2 regions of the Streptomonospora sediminis genome follow, and region 1 is predicted to be linked to the other one. Evidence: riboswitches for the same ligand, from Rfam matches in the RefSeq annotation. Region 1 holds a riboswitch; the other holds the start of a gene.

What was found. Region 1 has a riboswitch for S-adenosylmethionine ahead of ACYVD5_RS09190 (aminotransferase class V-fold PLP-dependent enzyme). Riboswitches for the same ligand answer to the same signal wherever they lie in the genome.
Region 2: another riboswitch for S-adenosylmethionine. It lies ahead of thrC (threonine synthase); the one in region 1 lies ahead of ACYVD5_RS09190 (aminotransferase class V-fold PLP-dependent enzyme).

Annotation. Positions count from the first base shown of each region.
Region 1 covers NZ_BAAGYZ010000036.1:40,648-45,054, forward strand. Annotated here, with positions in the region: gene ACYVD5_RS09185 (SAM-dependent methyltransferase) at 109-894, opposite strand; gene ACYVD5_RS09190 (aminotransferase class V-fold PLP-dependent enzyme) at 1,125-2,552, opposite strand; SAM riboswitch class IV at 2,657-2,780, opposite strand; gene ACYVD5_RS09195 (DUF3870 domain-containing protein) at 3,069-3,494, shown strand; gene ACYVD5_RS09200 (CaiB/BaiF CoA transferase family protein) at 3,494-4,407, shown strand, end outside.
Region 2 covers NZ_BAAGYZ010000005.1:190,478-194,884, reverse strand. Annotated here, with positions in the region: gene ACYVD5_RS01475 (GrpB family protein) at 133-753, shown strand; gene ACYVD5_RS01470 (alpha,alpha-trehalose-phosphate synthase (UDP-forming)) at 917-2,356, opposite strand; SAM riboswitch class I at 2,697-2,839, shown strand; gene thrC (threonine synthase) at 2,853-4,118, shown strand; gene ACYVD5_RS01460 (MoaD/ThiS family protein) at 4,218-4,407, shown strand, end outside.

The DNA of each region.
Region 1 (4,407 bases):
CGCCGGAGAAGGCGCGGTTGCGCTTGCACCTAGAGCGTGCACCGCAAGGGGTCACCTGGATCTCTCGGACGGTGCCCGCCCGTCGGGCGACGGGCGGGCACCGCTGTTTCAGGTGCGGCGGCCCAGGCCGGCGAGGATGCCGGTCGGTTCGGCGCTGACCTCCTCGTCGGGGTAGGGCCACCACGCCATGTCGGCCAGCCCGGGCTCGACCAGCGCGAACGGCTCGAACACCCCCGCCGCGAAGTCGCGGCAGTGCGCATCGCCGGGACGCGAAACCGGCTGGGCAATGGCGACGTGCCCGCCGCGGCCCATCCGGGCGTGCAGAGCGCGGACCAGGTCGTGGACGACGACGCCGTCGCGGCGCAGCGCGGTGGTGTCGGTGACCAGCACACCCACGGGTTCGTCGAAGTCGATCAGGCCGGGCCCGGACAGGCCGGCGATCAGCGCCGCCGGATCCATCCGGCCGACGGCGACCACGGCAGCCGCGGTGCCCGCGGCGCCTGCGCGGCTGCCGCGCAGCGCGGCGCTGGATTCGGCGTCGACGTAGACGACCCGGGAGCCGGGGGCGTACTCGCGCGCCGCCCGGCCGATGCCCTCGCCCGCAGGCAGGCGCGAACCGAGGTCGACGAACTGGCGCACTCCGGTATCGGCGGCCAGATAGCCCACGGCCCGGCGCAGGAACCCGCGCCGGGCCTCGATGAGGGGCGTGCCGCTCTGAGCGGGCACCCCGGTACCCGCTCCGGTACCGGCGGCCGGACCGGGTTCGGGGGGCTGCTGCGGGGACGGGGCGGCCGAGCGCGGCATTCGCTCGCTGATGTGCACCACCCGCGGGTCGGGGACAGCGGCCGCGGACCGGTCGTCGTCGATGTGCACCGCTCGCCACTGGTCAGTCACGGTCGCGCTCCCCGGGCCGTCGGGCCGGTGCCGCGGTCGCCCGGTGGCCGCTGCGGGCGCCGGTTCGCGGGCCCGCAACGGCCGGGGCGGTGGTCCTTGCGGGCCCGCCGCACCTTATTAGGGCCAGATGTTACCGGTTGTGAGACACATCATTCACCCGCGGAGAAATTCACGGTTCCTTCTCCCGCTCATCCCTGGCGCCGCGCTCCCCGCGCCCGGCGCGGGGGTGCTCAGCCGGCCGCATCCGTACCGGCCGCCGCCTCCGTACCGGGCGCCGCGGCGGTATTCGGGCGCACCGGCGCCAGGTGGCCGTCGCCGTCCTCGGCGTAGACCCAGCGGGGGCCGCGCGCCGCGATGTCGGCGACCGCCCGCACCAACCGGTCGACGTGCTCGGCGGTGGTGGCCAGGCCCAGGCTCGCCCGCACCGCCTGCGTGTGGCCCGCGGGCAGCAGGTGGCGGGTGAGCGGGTGTGCGCAGAAGAGGCCGTCGCGCACGCCGATGCCGTGCACGGCCGCCAGCTCCGCGGCCACGACCTGCGCGGACCGCCCCTCCACGACGAAGGAGGAGATTCCCACGCGCGGGTGCGCGCCGCCCCACAGGCTCAGCTCGCTGACACCGGGGATCGCGGCCAGACCGGTGCGCAACCGCTCCAGCAACTCCTGTTCGCGGGCGTGCAGGCGGGCCCGGCCGGCCCCGGCAAGGGCCTCGCAGGCGGCGGCCAGCGCGATCGCGCCCAGCACGTTGGGGCTGCCGGCCTCGTGCCGGGCGGGCAGGTCGTTCCAGCGGACCTCGTCGTCGGTGACGGCCGCGGTCGCTCCGCCTCCGGCGAGGTAGGGGGCTGCCTCGCGCAGCCAGTCGGCGCGTCCGGCCAGCACTCCGCTGCCGAAGGGCGCGTAGAGCTTGTGCGCGGAGAAGGCCGCGTAGTCGGCGCCGCAGTCGGCCAGGCCGAATTCGCCGTGCGGCACCAGTTGGGCGGCGTCGACGCAGACCCGCGCACCCTCCTCGTGGGCGGCGGCGGTCAGCTCCGCCACCGGCCACAGTTCACCGGTGACGTTGGAGGCCGCGGTGACGCACAGCAGGCGCGGCCCCGCGGGAGCGGCGCGCAGGGCTTCGCGGGCGGCCGTGACCGCGGCCTCCGGTGTCTGCGGCAGCGGCAGCCGCACGACCCGCCCGGCCTTGCTGCCCCGGTGCTGCCACGGCAGCAGGGACGCGTGGTGTTCGGCGGCGAAAACGACGACCGTGCACCCCTCGGGCAAGGCGCGGGCGAGCAGGTTCAGCGCGTCGGTGGTGCCGCGGACGAACACCACCGCGTCGTCCTCCCGGGCGCCGATGAAGTCGGCGACTGTGGTGCGGGCGCGCTCGTAGGCGCGGGTGGTGATCCGGGAGTGCAGGCCGGCGCCGCGGTGGACGCTGGCGTACGTGGGCAGTGCCGCGGCGACCGCGTCGCTGACGGCGGCCAGACAGGGCGCGCTGGCCGCGTGGTCGAGGTTGGCGTACTCCCCCTGCCCGCCGCCGGCCAGCGGCACGAGCGCTCCGGCGCCGGTGACGGCGGGGACGGGGGCGTTGCCGCCCGGTGCGGTCCGGGCCGCGTCAGGCGCGGATACGGGGGTGTCCGCTGCGCTGGAGCGGCGAGTGGCGGTAGCTGCGGTAGTCGACATGGTGGCACCTCCAGGGGCCGGTTGGGACCCCTGGGGAGAGCGCACACAGTGGCGCTGCGGTTGCCGTAGTGCTGCCGCAGCGGCGGCACGCTCGCAAACCTCGGGGTCCGCGCTTGCCTGACACGTCAAAGGCGGTCGTGTCCTGACCTGGTCCTCACCCGGGGCACCCCACCGCGGAAGGAGGGTTGCCGGCCAGCGAGCCGGGGCTTGGCGCTGGCACTCATGACCTGCAGGGAACTATAGCGCAGAGATCGCGCGCCGGTGCAACCGCCCCGGTGGCGACCGCAGCCGGCGACCGGCGCGGCCCCTGCGCTCGCGCCCGGACCCGTATCCGGTCCCCCACCCGCCGCAGCCGAGCGCCAAGGCCGGCAACGATTGACAGGCGGCCGCCGGGTCCGGGGATACTGGAGCGGTCTGCCCTCCCGCTGGGGGTGTCCGGCTTCCCCGGGCGCCCCGCCAGGCGCGAGACTCCAGCACACCGGGGGTTCCCGCATGCCCAAAGGGAGGAAGTGCACTGTGCGCAGCAACGATGGGATCCGGCCGCTCCTGGAGCATCCCGGCATCATCCTCGTCTCCGGATACGCCCGGCTGCCCGACACCGTGGCGAGCCATTCCCAGTACGAGCGCCTGGGGGTGGTGCTGGCGGTGGACGTGTCCGACGGCCGCATCGTCGCCGCCGACACCACCTTGCTCACCGACCTGGCCAAGGAGTTCTTCCGCGCGCTCGTGGAAGGCCTGTCGGTGACCGAGGACATCACCGAGATCGTCGAGCGGGTGCAGCACCGCTACGCCGGCCAGTCCGGCGGCGCGCTGGCCACGGCGCTGCGCCGCTGCCTGGAAACCTTCCATCAGCGGCGCGAAACCGAGCATCCGCCCGGCGCCGCGGGCGCGGGAACCGCCGCGCACCGCACGCAGCGCGAGCGCGGCCCGGAGCGCCCGTGATGCCCGGCGGCGCACCCGGCCGGCCGCTGGAAGGGGTGCGCGTGGCCGACCTGTCCCGCGTACTGGCCGGCCCCTATGCGACCATGCTGCTGGCCGATATGGGCGCCGATGTCATCAAGATCGAGCATCCCGGCCGCGGCGACGACACGCGCGCCTGGGGGCCGCCGTGGGCGGGCGGCGAGGCCGGCTACTTCCTGTCGGTCAACCGCGGCAAGCGCAGCCTGGCCGTGGACTTAAAGGACCCCGAGGGCCTTGCCGCGGTGCAGGACATCTGCGCCGGCGCCGACGTCGTCGTGCAGAACTTCCGCCCGGGGGTGGCCGAGCGCCTGGGGCTGGGCCATGCCGATGTCGGCGCCCGCAACCCCGCCGGCGTCTACTGCTCCATCAGCGGTTTCGGCGCCGAGCACGAACCCGCCGACCGCCCCGGTTTCGACCTCATCGTCCAGGCCGAGAGCGGTTTCATGGCCGCCACCGGCGAGCCGGACGGGCCGCCCACCAAGGCGGGCGTCGCCATCACCGACGTACTGACCGGCCTCAACACGGCGGTGGCGGTGCTGGGCGCGCTGGTGCGGGCCCGCGCATGCGGCCGGGGCGAGCACGTCCGCGTGTCGCTTATCAACTCGGCGCTGTCGGGCCTGGCCAACGTCACCCAGCAGGCGCTGGTCACCGGCGCCGAACCCGAGCGCGTAGGCAACGCCCACGGCGCCATCGTCCCGTACCAGGCGTTTCCCACCGCCGACTCCGACATCGTCGTCGCCGCCGGCAACGACGCGCTCTACCAGCGGCTGTGCGCGGTGCTGGGGCGCGCCGACCTCGCCGCCGACCCGCGGTTCGCCACCAATCCGCAGCGGGTCGAGCACCGCGCCGAACTGGTCGCGGCGATCTCCGCCGAGCTGCGCACCCGACCGGCGCA
Region 2 (4,407 bases), on a different contig from region 1:
CTCAAGCCGTGCACCGCAGCCCGGGTACCGCGCCGTTCGGTGACCGCACGCAGGCTGAACGTGACCGCTGAACTGGGTGTTTGCGCCGGTCGCGGCCTTGACGGACGGTACCGGGCGTAGAAGTCTGGCGGCATGTCCCCCTTCGACGTCTCTGATCGATCACCCGCTGCCCCCGGACCGCTGCCTTCGCGCCGGGGAGGTGGCGAGCCCGACCCGGCCGCGGCCGCATCGGCGGCCCCGCCGCACTTCGTCGGCGGCCGGGTGGTGGTGGTCGACTCCGACCCCAAGTGGCCCTACCTGTTCCAGAGCCAAGCGGACCGCATCCGCGAGGCGCTCGGTGAGAACGCGCTGGAGGTGCAGCACGTCGGGTCCACAGCGGTGCCGGGACTGGCGGCCAAACCGTGTGTCGACGTGCTGCTGATCGTGCCTGACCCGGCCGACGAGGACGCCTACCTGCCGCCGCTGGAACGGGCGGGCTACGCGCTGGTGCACCGCGAACCCGAGCTGGACGGCCACCGCGTGCTGCGCGGCCCCAATATCAGCACCAACGTGCACGTCTACGGGCCCGGCGCCGCCGATGCGGAGCGGCTGCTGCTCTTCCGCGACCGGCTGCGCGCAGATGCGGCCGACCGCGAGCTTTACGCGCGCACCAAACGCGAGCTGGCGCAGCGCACTTGGGAGAACGTCCAGGACTACGCCGACGCGAAATCCGCGGTGGTCGAGGAGATCATCGCCCGCGCCCGCGCCGGCTGAGGCCGCCCGGTGCGGCAGTGCCTACCGCGCCTTCCGCGCCCTCCGTGCTCACTGCGGCCGCGCGGCGCCCCGCAACGCGTTCCGCGGCGGTTGGTGCCCCGGAGGCGGAGGCCCCGGCACGGGCGGGCCCGAGCCGGCGCGATCGGCCTCCGCCGAGGCACACCTACGCCAGCGCCCGCAACTGCTGCTGGAACCAGCGCTGCGGCGGCAGCGCCGCGGCGTTCTCCACCAGCCGTTCGCAGCGGGCGCGGCGCTGGTCGTCGGGCATTTCCAGCGCTGTGCGCAGCGCACGCGCGGTCTCGCTGACGTCGTAGGGGTTGACCAGCACCGAGTCGGCCCCCAGGTCGTCGGCGGCACCGGCCTCGCGCGAGAGCACCAGCACGCACCCGTCGTCGGAGAGCACCGGCGCCTCCTTGGCCACCAGGTTCATGCCGTCGCGGATCGGGTTGATCAGCAGCACGTCGGCCATGCGGTAGGCGGCCAGTGAGCGCGGGAAGTCGTCGTTGACCTCCAGGATCAGCGGGGTCCACGTGGCCGTGCCGAACTCTTGGTTGATCTCCTTGGCCACCCGCTGCACGTGCTCGGTGTAGTCGCGGTATTCCGGGACGTCGCCGCGGCTGGGGTAGGCGAAGGCGAGGTGGGTGACCCGCTCGTGCCACTGCGGGTGCTCGCGCAGCAGTTCGCGGAACGCCTCAAGGCCGCGCACGATGTTCTTCGACAGTTCGGTGCGGTCGACCCGTACGATGAGCTTGCGGTCGCCCACCCGCTCGCGCAGGGCGGTGCGCCACTGCTCGACGTCGCCGGCAGCGGCGCGGGAGCGCAGGGACTCGGTGTCGGCGCCCAGCGCGTGCACGCCCACGTCGATCACCCGGCCGCCGAACTCCACGGTGCGGGAGTCCCAGTCGACGTCGACCCGCAGCAGTTCCTCGCAGCAGCGCAGGAACGCGTCGGCCCAGCGGCGGCTCAGGAAGCCGAGGTGGTCGGCGCCGAGCATGCCCTCCAGCAGTTCGCGCCCGATGTCGTCGGGCAGCATCCGGAAGTACTCCGGCGGCGCCCAGGGCGTGTGCGAGAAGTGCGCGACACGCAGGTCGGGGCGGCGCCCGCGCAGCATCCGCGGCACCAGCGCCAGGTGGTAGTCCTGCACGACCACGCGCGCATTGTCGGCGGAGCCGGTCAGCAGCGCATCGGCGAAGGAGGCGTTGTAGGCGCGGAAGTCCTCCCATTCGGCGCGGAACGCGGCGTCGAAGCGCGGCTTGTTCGGGGTGTCGTAGAGCATGTGGTGCACGAACCACAGGGTCGAGTTGGCCACGCGCGTGTAGGCGTTGGCGAAGGTGTCGGGCGGGATGTCGAGCATCCGCACGCGCATGCCGCCAAGGTCGAACCCGGCCTGGTCGAGCCGTGCCTCGGGGGCGCTCGCCGCGGCCGTGCGGTCGGCGTCGGAGAGGGCGGCGCACACCCACAGCGTGTCGGAGGTGGCCGCCACGGAGCTGAGTCCCGAAACCAGGCCTCCGCCGCCGCGGCGGTAGTCGAGGGAGCCGTCTTCGCTGATCGAGAAGGACACCGGTCCCCTGTTGGAAGCGACGAGGATCTGTGCCTTATCCACCTGATCGCCCACCTCTCACCTTGAATTGCGCCGAAGTTTCATTGCACTACACCGCTGCCGCCCATAACAGGCCCCGCTGCGCGAAGGTGTCATAGGTCTCGCCCGCCGCAGGAGCCCGCAAACACGCGGTGATCGCGCGGATGCGGGCCGGTGGCGGCCGTGCGGGCGCCGGTGTGTGCGGCGCCGCAGGTGGGTGGCTGCTACCCCTGCAGAGCCGTCCGCAGACGTGTTACCCGGATCACCCTCCATGGAAAAACGGGCGAAACGTGGGCTAGAGTAGCCCTCGGATTCGGTTGCGCCCCAGTTCACGGGTTCGCCCGCATCCACCACAACTGCATATTGCTCATCCAGAGGGGTGGAGGGACCGGCCCTGCGAAGCCCCGGCAACCATCTCGGTATGCGTTTCTCGCGATCCTGCGGGGCGGCCGAGGCAGGTGCCAACTCCGGCCTGTGACCAGATCGGTCAGACAGGGAAGATGAGGGGAGACGCCTCGCCATGGCGATAACCGCCACCGAAACGGACACCTTCGCCGCCCGCGCATTCGGCCCCGCCGCCGCGCTCTCCTGCCGCGAATGCGGCCAGCGCTACGACCTCGCCCCGCGCTTCGCCTGCGAGTTCTGTTTCGGCCCCCTTGAGGTGGCATACGAGTTCGGCGACCTCACCCGCGAATCCATCCAGAGCGGGCCGAACAACATCTGGCGCTATGCCGGCCTGCTGCCGGTCCCCGGCAACGTCGCCGACCTGCCCAACATGAACCCGGGCCTGACCCCGCTCGTGCGCGCCGACCGGCTCGCCGCCGAGCTGGGTATGGAGTCCCTGCACGTCAAGGACGACTCCGCCAACCCCACCCACTCCTTCAAGGACCGCGTGGTGGCCATGGCCGTCGAGGCCGCCCGCACCTTCGGATTCCGCACCCTGTCCTGCTCCTCCACCGGCAACCTCGCCGGCGCGGTGGGTGCGGCCTCGGCGCGTGCCGGGTTCCGCTCGTGCGTGTTCATCCCGGCCGGCCTCGAAGAGGGCAAGATCGTCATGGCGGCCGTCTACGGCGGCCGGGTGGTGGCCATCGACGGCAACTACGACGACGTCAACCGGTTCTGCTCGGAGCTGATCGGCGATCCCGCCGGCGAGGACTGGGGCTTCGTCAACGTCAACCTGCGCCCCTTCTACGCCGAGGGCTCCAAGACCCTGGCCTACGAGATCGCCGAGCAGCTGGGCTGGCGGCTGCCCGAGCAGATCATCGTCCCCATCGCCTCGGGCTCCCAGCTCACCAAGATCGACAAGGGCTTCCGCGAGCTCATCGACCTCGGCCTGGTCGAGGACCGCCCCTACAAGATCTTCGGCGCCCAGGCCACGGGCTGCTCGCCGGTCGCCCAAGCCTATGAGCAGGGCCACGACGTCATCCAGCCCGTCAAGCCCGACACCATCGCCAAGTCGCTGGCGATCGGCAACCCCGCCGACGGCCCCTACGTGCTCGACGTCTGCCGGCGCACCGGCGGCGCGGTCGTCCACGTCGACGACGCGGCGGTGGTCGACTCCATCTCGCTGCTGGCCCGCACCGAGGGCGTCTTCGCCGAGACCGCCGGCGGGGTCACCACCGGCGTGCTGCGCAAGCTGCTCGACGACGGCGTGCTCGACCCCGCGGCCGAGACCGTCGTCCTCAACACCGGTGACGGCCTGAAGACCCTCAACGCGGTCGAGGCCGGAGTCACCGCCACCATCAAGCCTTCCCTGGACGCCTTCAAGGACGCCGGGCTGCTGTAGCCCCGCTGCGGCCCTGGTCGGGCCCTGCCCCGTCCGAGCCCTCGGGCCACCGCGAAGAGCCGGCCGGCAAGCTAGCAAGTCAAGGAGTAATCCGCAGTCATGAGTGTCAGTGTCCGAGTTCCGACCATCCTGCGCACCTACACCGCGGACGCGGCCGAGGTCAGCGCCGAAGGCGCGACCGTCCAGGCGGTACTGGCCGACCTGGAGGCCAGGTTCCCCGGCATCCGCGCGCGGATCGTCGACGATGCCGGCAAGATCCGCCGCTTCGTCAACGTCTACGTGGGCGACG